Ammoniphilus sp. CFH 90114: one gene and its partner. The protein of the gene in region 2 interacts with the protein of the main gene of each other region in a pairwise test. Links are inferred from orthologs where the notes say so. Each region holds a gene or a part of one and is shown on either strand. Other genes may lie near its edges.

Region 1 (5,077 bases), on a different replicon or contig from region 2:
ACTTCATTTCTTGTCCAATTCGTTTCTGTAATTCTAACTCAATAAACTTATCATCTGGCTTTGGTTCCTCGAGATGAATTTCTATATTTTCCACGGTAAGCTTCCGTGGAGAGTTCGACTTGTTTTGTTCTTCGTGTTTTTTATTCAAGTTAATATAGTGCTGATTCTCGTTTTCTAGGGCCTTGAGCTGTAAGTGCAGTCTGTCCAACTCCTTTCCATAGAACAATAAGAAGATAAGAGCCCCTAGAACCATACCTAGGCAGAAAATCATCTCATACCGAATCCATTGTCTATAGGTTTGTCGACTTGGAATTCTCATTAGCCTTCGATCTTCCCGAGCCACTTAATGAGAACAAATCCGCTATAAGCTCCAGCGAAAGCACTAATAATTAAGATGATCTGTTTGATGATGTCAGATAACTGCCCATCGCTAAAGACACGTTCGATTTGCATAAACGAGTCGAAGGTTCCACCTAGTGCTCCAACAAGCCCCCATATTTTTAGCTTCTCCGATAGTGCCATCATATTGCTTAAGGGAGGCTGCCTGACAAGGAACGATCCCATAGCTCCCATTAAGGAACCACCTACGACGATGCCGAATGCAATGAAAAAATGGAGAATGACATTTGCTAGTAGAGTCAAGGATAACCACTTCCTTTTTAGTATCCTTATATTCTTATGGACAGGTATGGAGGATTATGATAATTGATTGGACACTTGATGTATAATAAAAGGCAAATCTTAAGCTTGATAGAGAGGGGAGAGACGTTTGGAGCGTTTTGTCCATTTGCGAGTCCATAGTGAATATAGCTTGCTAGAAGGGGCTTGCAGAATCGAAGCCCTTGTTAAAAAAGCTAAGGATCTAGGTATGGAGGCTTTGGCCATCACCGACTATGGAACAATGTACGGGATGATCCCATTTTATAAAAGCTGTCTGCGTCATGGTATTAAACCCCTTCTAGGAGTTACTATAGATGTCATTTCAGGGGACCTCCTTGATCGGGTACGGGATGAAAAACGTTATTCCCTGGTCATGATTGCAGAAAATAATAAAGGTTATCAAAATCTGCTGAAGCTCGTAACCGAGGCTCACACACGTACAACATACGGTAAGCCTAGAGTCAATAAGGCTCTACTGAAAAACTACGCAGAGGGCCTTATTGCATTCAGTTCCGGACCAACTGGAGAGATCCAGCACTATCTTCAGGATCGCAATATTTCTGCTGCTGCGGAGGCGGTGAGGGAATATGAAGCTATCTTCGGGCAGGGAAACTTTTACTTAGAATTGCAGGATCATGGTCTCGAAGACCAACGCATGCTGAATCAGAGATTGCTTCATTGCAGCAAGGAAACTGGTGTACCACTGATTGCGACAAACAGTGTTCACTATCTAGAAGCAGGGGATTCTTTAAATCATGATATTTTACTTTGCATTGGCAGTGGAAAGTTAATCACAGATTCGAGTCGCGTGAGATTTCCGAATGATCAATTCTACTTGAAGAGTCAACAAGATATGATAAAGCTCTTCCCCTATGCTAAGGAGGCTGTTCATAATACCGCGCTCATTGCTGATCGTTGCGAGGTAAAGATTCCGTTTGGTCAGTATATACTTCCTAAGTTTCCACTGCCTCTAGAAGATACGGCCCCCGCATATCTTAAGAGATTGTGTGAACAAGGACTAGTGAATCGTTACGGTACACCAACGGAAGAAGCGAGGCAGAGATTATCCTATGAGCTATCCGTGATTGAGAAGATGGGGTTCTCTGACTACTTTTTAATCGTCTGGGATTTCATGAGATTTGCCCATCAGCAGAAAATTGTTACGGGTCCTGGAAGGGGTTCTGCTGCGGGTAGCCTTGTAGCCTACACCTTGGATATTACGAATGTTGATCCATTAAAATATGAGCTGCTATTCGAAAGATTCCTTAACCCGGAACGAATTAGCATGCCGGATATTGATATTGACTTCGAAGTGGAAAGACGTGGGGAAGTCATCGAGTATGTATCGCAAAAATATGGAAGAGAATACGTAGCGCAGATTATTACCTTCGGAACGATGGCAGCTCGGGCGGCCATCCGTGATGTTGGGAGGGTAATGAACTACCCCGCAAATATAGTGGATCAAACGGCTAAATATATTTCTCAAGGGATGACGCTTGAGGAAGCGGTAAAGACAGTTCCTGAGTTAAAAAAAGCTTATGATGAGAGTGAAGTCGTTCAGAAGCTAATCGGCTTCGCCAAGGGAATTGAAGGTCTTCCTCGTCACGCAAGTACTCATGCTGCTGGAATTGTTATTTCCAAAGATCCTCTTACGAACTATGTACCCCTGCAGCAAGGAAATGAAGGTCATTCGCTTACCCAATATTCTATGGAGCACCTTGAGGAAATCGGTTTGCTTAAGATGGATTTCTTGGGGTTAAGAAATTTGACCATTATTGAATACACCTTAGATCTTATAAGAAGACATGCTGATCAGGAGTTTCAATTAACTCAAATTTCCCATGAGGATGAAAAAACGTATAAAATGCTTGCCCATGGTGATACAACCGGGATATTCCAGCTTGAATCTTCTGGGATGAGAAATGCTTTACGCGAAGTAAAGCCGACCTCTCTAGAGGATATCATCGCAATTCTGGCCTTATATCGCCCCGGGCCTATGGATATTATTCCGGACTTTGCTGCGGCAAAAAACGGGCGGAAGCAAGTAAGCTATATTCATGAAGATCTACGGCCTATCTTAAAAAATACGTATGGCTTTATCATTTACCAAGAACAAATTATGCAGATTGCATCGAAGATGGCTGGTTATTCCTTAGGAGAGGCTGATGTTTTGCGCCGTGCCGTATCCAAAAAGAAAAGAGACGTGCTGGAACAACAGCGGACACAATTTGTCTCGGGGTGTGTGCAGCAAGGTTACCCTGAGTCCATTGGACAAGAATTATATGATCTTATTGTGCGATTCGCGGATTATGGGTTTAATCGCAGTCATAGCGCTGCGTATAGTTTAATTGCTTATCAAATGGCTTACCTAAAAGCAAACTATCCTCAAGAATTCCTAACCGCTTGTTTAAGTCTAGCTGCAGGTAATGCTGTGAAGGTTGCTGAGTACGTTGAGGAAAGCAGAAAAAGAGGAATACCAGTTCTTCTTCCTGATATTAACGACAGTCAGTCTTTGTTCTCTATGAATGGAAAGGGTATCTTATTTGGCTTATCCGCAATAAAAAACGTGGGAGTACAAGCCGTGCAATTGATCTTACAAGAAAGAGAGCTAAGAGGAGCGTTTAGCAGTCTATCCGATTTTTGCCGGCGTGTGGATCCTAAGGTCAGCAATCGAAGAACACTAGAGGCCCTTGTACAGAGTGGTGCATTGGATCGTTTACCTGGACACCGCGCTCAAAAATTGTCCGTACTAGATGTTGTTATAGAAATTGGGCAAAATTTAAGAAAGAGTCAGTCGAATGGACAATTCAGCTTGTTTTCTAATGAACAGGCAAAGGAAAGTGAAGTGGACTTTCCAGAGATCCCTCCATTTACGAAAAAAGAGCTTCTCAATCTTGAGAAGGAACTTCTTGGTTTATTTGTGTCAGGGCACCCACTAGATGAGTATGATTCGATTCTCTACCGTAAGGAAATTACTCCCCTAAATAGCTTAGATCAAAGTCTACATGGTAAACAGAATGTCATGGTCGCAGGCATGGTGGTGGAGTGCAGAGTGATTAATACTCGTAAAGGAGTACCGATGGCCTTTGCTACGCTAGAGGACAAGGTGTCTGGACTTGAGATGGTGGTTTTTCCAAACGTATATGAAAAAGATCCTTCTCTGTGGAAGCGAGGCAAGTTACTCGTCGTTCAAGGGAAAGTGGAAAGCCAAGAAGATCAGGTCAAGCTGATTGTACAGAGAGCGTGGGATATGTTAAGCCTGCCGCTATCGAGTTCTGAGCCAAGGAAGAAAGCTCTTTTCATTCGACTCTCAGAAGAGGTGGAGAAATCAAGTAAATTGCTAGATGTCCAAAGCGCGGTACTAAATTATTCCGGAGTCTCAGAGGTTTATCTGTATTATGAGACAAGCAAGGAAACCAAAAAGCTTCAGGAAAAATATAACGTTGAGATTCATCCGACTTTGATTGAAGATCTTGAAAACCTTGTCGGCAAGGGATCAGTAATCGTGAAAGAATGGGCGAAATAGTGACCTGACGCAATAGGTCGGAAATTATCGATTAATTTACAGTTTACTTGGGCATAACTTCTGCTATAATTATGGAAAAGAAACAAGTGGTCAGACCACTTCGGTAAGGAGAGGGTAACCCGTGTCCAAACTACGTGAGGCAGCTCTGCAAATGCATAAAGAAAGTCAAGGCAAACTTGGAGTGCACTCTAAGGTTGCAGTAAAGAATGCACAAGACCTAAGTCTTGCTTATTCTCCTGGCGTTGCAGAACCTTGCAAAGAGATCTTTGAAGACGAGAGTAAAGTCTATGACTACACTATGAAGGGAAATCTAGTTGCTGTAGTTTCGGACGGAACGGCTGTATTAGGATTGGGAAATATCGGGCCGCAGGCGGCGATGCCGGTAATGGAAGGTAAAGCCGTATTGTTTAAGTCTTTTGCGGGTGTCGATGCTTTCCCACTTTGCTTATCCACTTCAGATGTGGACAAGATTGTAGAAAGTGTGAAAATGTTAGCTCCAACCTTTGGAGGCGTTAATCTTGAAGATATTGCTGCACCGCAATGCTTCGCCATAGAAGAACGTCTCAAGAAGGAGTGCGATATCCCTGTTTTCCATGATGATCAGCATGGGACCGCTATTGTAACAGCGGCCGGTCTTATTAATGCATTGAAGATTGTAGACAAGTCTATGGAAGAGATCCAAGTTGTCGTTAACGGAGCTGGAGCGGCTGGAATAGCTGTTATTAAATTGTTGTTGAGTATGGGGGTCAAGGATGTTCTCTTGTGCGATACGAAGGGAATTATTTATGACGGAAGACCCAATGGAATGAATCCTATTAAAGAACAGATGGCAAAATTAACGAATAAGTCCAATCGAGTTGGATCGCTCTCTGACGCGATGGTGGGGGCGGA
Region 2 (4,094 bases):
GCTGTTATCGGGTTAATAGGAATGGTGAAATCGTAATATCCAGCCATGGAATTAAACACAAATAAAAGCACGCCACCAACCGCAATTTTAAACAGACCATACCCTATCCACCGAAGCGGGCTCCAGACCGATTGACTTACAACTAACGCCATGAAAAGAATTCCTAAGGCAACAATTAACCAGACGAGAGAAGCATCCATTTAGGCATCGAACCTCCTATTCTAAAGCATGAAGCTTTCTTTTTTTGGCAATTTGGTAGAGGTACATGTATCGTCGTTCCAAGATGTCTAAGAGCTGGTACTTCCCCCCATTATGATCCTGATGAATTTGCCCATACTGCCATTGACTTCGGGCCAGGTCAATGCCCTGCAACAGTCTTCGTCTCTCCTCCAATACTTTACTTTTTACTAATCTACTTTCTTTTAATTTCTTAATCATATGCCGTCCCTCCTCCACATTACAGGGTACGCTTGTCTCACAAAAAAAAGAACTAGTCAATAAAGACTAGTTCCTATAATTCTCTTCGACCTTCTAAGGCCTTCGTGAGCGTAACTTCATCTGCATATTCTAGATCTCCACCAACCGGGAGACCATGAGCGATTCGGGTTACTCTTATTCCGAACGGTTTAATCAGTCGGGAGATATACATCGCTGTAGCTTCCCCTTCAATATTCGGGTTCGTAGCTAAAATAAGTTCTTGTACCTGATCATCCTTCAATCGATTAAGCAGCTCCGGCAATCGAATATCTTCCGGCCCAATTCCATCCATTGGGGAGATCGCTCCATGAAGAACATGATATTTCCCTTTAAACTCTCTTGTCTTTTCCATAGCAATAACATCTTTAGGTTCCTGAACGACACAAATGCAAGAAGCATCTCTAGACTTATCACTGCAAATATAACACGGATCAACGTCGGTAATATTTTGACAGTGGGAGCAGTATAAGAGGTTTCGCTTGGCATTTACTAAGGCTCTTGCTAAGTCCATACAATCATCCTCTTTCATCGTGAGGACGAAAAAAGCGAGTCTTGTCGCCGTTTTTGGGCCTATTCCCGGTAGTTTACTGAATCCTTCAATTAATTTAGCAATGGGTTCTGGATAATACACTTAAGGACACCCTAGAACAAACCTGGAATATTCATTCCACCTGTAAGCTTGCCCATTTCCTTATTGTTTATTTCATCTACTTGCTTCATAGCATCATTGACCGCTGCAAGGATTAAGTCTTGAAGCATTTCTACATCATCAGGATCTACGACTTCAGGCTTAATTTTGACATCTTTTACTTCCTTGTGGCCATTAACAACGACGGTAATCACACCGCCACCAGCTGTTCCTTCTACTGTCTTTTCCTTCAACTCTTCTTGAGCCTTCATCATCTGTTCTTGCATCTTCTTTACTTGCTTCATCATATTATTCATATTTCCCATTCCGCCACGCATTTTGTTTCCTCCTTGTTAATCCTTAATATGGATGAGATGTTCACCAACTAGTTTAATCGCTTCATCGAGAAATGGATCTGATTCTTCCTTATTCTCCTCGCCTTGGGGCTCTGATGCCCCTGTAGACCTTGTTGTAGCTTCGATTTCCTGCCATTGATTTTCCATCAAGGTCAGAAGATCAAGCCTCTGTCCCCACACCGACTGTAACACTTCTTCGATAATTTGACGGTGTTGAGGCTTCTCTGTTGTCTCCCGGTGGATCGCACTCTTAAAGCTGACAACTAATCCCCCTGAACCAACAGCAACTGGTACTCCATCTAAGAGCCACGCATGAACCTGAATTTTCTTCTTCTTAATTCGATTCAAGACATCTGACCATAGGCCGGTTATTTTCCTTAACCCTTCAGGTTCAGACCCCGCAGCCACTTCCCGAATACGGTTTTCTGAAATCCTCACTGTTGAAGGCATACCTACACGTCTCATCGCTTCTTTTCGTGGGGTTTCCATGACCTCCGCTGCGGGCGTACTAACTGCCACTTGGCCCACTTGATTTAATCTTTGTTCAAGTTGATTAATTCTCTGGAGAAGATCTTCCACACTAGCATTCGTTGCTGCCTCTTTAGGTTGTTCAGAGTTCCCTTCAGATTCTAACAAACGAATTAGTCCCATTTCTAGAACAATCTTAGGATGACTAGCCCACTTCATGTCTTGGCTTACCTTGCTCAACTTTTCAATTATAGAATAGAGGAAGGGATGAGTGAAGCTTTGTGACAATCCATGGAATTGGTCATCACCCATGAGGCGGTGTTGCAACTCATCTAACTTAGGAGCTGTCTTATACAACAAGAGATCTCGGAAATACATCAGAAGATCATTAAGGAACTGCTCAGAGTTTTTCCCTTCTGAAATGACTCGTTGTAGTACTTCCAGTAACCCAGAGGCATTCTTTTGACGAACGAGTTCAGTAACCTCTGCAAGCACCGACTGGGATACAACACCAGTAACCAAAATGACGTCGTCTACTTCTACTTTATTCCCTGAATACGAGAGAACTTGATCAAAAAGGCTTAATACATCGCGCATCCCACCTTCAGATACACGAGACATCAAGGCAAGAGCCTGATCCGATATCTCCACATTCTCCGTAGCTGCAATATAGCGAAGACGATCCATCATTGCCTTAGCCGAGATGCTTCGAAAGTCAAATCTCTGGCAACGCGAAATAATAGTAGCAGGAAGACGGTGTGGCTCTGTAGTAGCCAAAATAAAAATAACATGCCCTGGAGGTTCTTCTAATGTTTTAAGCAGGGCGTTGAAAGCCTCTGTTGTTAACATGTGTACTTCATCAATAATGTACACTTTAAAGCGGACTTCAGAAGGGGCATATTTAACCTTGTCTCGAACGTCACGAATTTCTTCAACACCACGATTAGATGCGGCATCAATCTCTATGACGTCGACAACCGAACCCTCTGTAATTCCTTTACAAGCTGCACACTCATTACAAGGCTCTGGAGCAGGTCCTTGTTGACAATTGACCGCTTTGGCCAGAATCTTGGCCGCACTAGTCTTCCCTGTTCCCCTTGGTCCACTGAACAAGTATGCATGTGAAAATCTTTGTTCTCTTAATGCATTCTGTAATGTTTTGGTGATATGCTCCTGACCTACCACATCCTGAAACGTCTGTGGACGGAATACCCGGTATAACGCTCGGTATGCCATAATGGACACTCCAAATCTCATATTCAATAGTATAAGTATACTATAGATGTTTTTAAATTAACAAACCATCATAGGCTTTTTTTGGTATGTAAAAAGGACTATCCTTCTAGAGGATAGTCCTTCTATAAAAATTATGCCGTGCACCCATTGTCGATACGACCAACCAAGCGTTACTCATGTAGTTAGCTCGAACCAGGCTACCCTGCGGCACACAGAATGATCCACTTATGGCTGCTTCCTTCCGGACCTGACCAGGTTCATGGGTTCCTGTTGCGCAGGACCCAGTTGTCAACACCACTTGCATAAGGCAGACCTTACATGAAGCGCACCTTCAATGGGAATTCAACCCCGCTAAGGCGGATTGCGGGTTACAGGGCACCGCCATCTCCCCATCTAGCACGACAAGCTTATACACGATAGTAAAAGGTACAACCTCATTTGGTTGCTTAGTAAGCATAACATAAACATCACGGTAGATTCAAGGATTTTAGGAACTTAAATTTTGGAATAAATGCAAATCCCTCTACATTAGTATGTAGAGAGACGTGGCTTGAAACCTCATCTTATCTTGAGTCTTATTATCTGTCGATTCTTCCGATATTATTCATATCCATATTAAAGAATAGCGTCACATTCTATAATCATACATGAAAGATCTTTTAATAAATCCAATTCATAATGAGACGCTAATGGATTCCCTGCTGGATCCTTTATCACTCTCACTAAGGGACGACTTGGCGAGTGCTCATTATACCCTACGACAACTGCGGTCTCACCGGAGTTCAACTTCACGGTTACCCCTACAGGATAAATCGCAATTGTCCTGCGGAATAGTTCTACTACCCCCTGCTCGAAATGGGTATTCGTATCAGCATAGATGATCTCCATTGCTTCATGCGGCAACATAGCTCGACGATAAACACGATGTG

Evidence for each region. The genes of interacting proteins can lie anywhere in the genome.
Region 1: the proteins of dnaX (region 2) and EIZ39_RS18880 interact in binary tests that used the Escherichia coli proteins (3 or more experiments, as listed by UniProt). The link is inferred for Ammoniphilus sp. CFH 90114 from one-to-one orthologs.

Annotation. Positions count from the first base shown.
Region 1 is NZ_SDLI01000009.1:62,223-67,299, reverse strand. Bases 413-4,386 are described here. They hold EIZ39_RS18880 (DNA polymerase III subunit alpha), read left to right. Parts: upstream 413-769; coding sequence 770-4,186; downstream 4,187-4,386. Other genes in these bases: ystJ (NADP-dependent malic enzyme), read left to right, coding at 4,308-4,386; EIZ39_RS18885 (YtrH family sporulation protein), read right to left, coding at 413-642. Also shown: EIZ39_RS18890 (sporulation membrane protein YtrI), read right to left, coding at 1-319; more of EIZ39_RS18885, read right to left, coding at 319-412; more of ystJ, read left to right, coding at 4,387-5,077. UniProt on the Escherichia coli protein: DNA polymerase III is a complex, multichain enzyme responsible for most of the replicative synthesis in bacteria. This DNA polymerase also exhibits 3' to 5' exonuclease activity. The alpha chain is the DNA polymerase catalytic subunit.
Region 2 is NZ_SDLI01000003.1:347,854-351,947, reverse strand. The notes cover bases 813-3,803. They hold dnaX (DNA polymerase III subunit gamma/tau), read right to left. Parts: upstream 3,166-3,803; coding sequence 1,459-3,165; downstream 813-1,458. Other genes in these bases: EIZ39_RS09355 (HD-GYP domain-containing protein), read right to left, coding at 3,781-3,803; EIZ39_RS09370 (YbaB/EbfC family nucleoid-associated protein), read right to left, coding at 1,120-1,431; recR (recombination mediator RecR), read right to left, coding at 813-1,108. Outside these bases: EIZ39_RS09385 (pro-sigmaK processing inhibitor BofA family protein), read right to left, coding at 1-200; EIZ39_RS09380 (hypothetical protein), read right to left, coding at 217-438; more of recR, read right to left, coding at 512-812; more of EIZ39_RS09355, read right to left, coding at 3,804-4,094. UniProt on the Escherichia coli protein: Part of the beta sliding clamp loading complex, which hydrolyzes ATP to load the beta clamp onto primed DNA to form the DNA replication pre-initiation complex.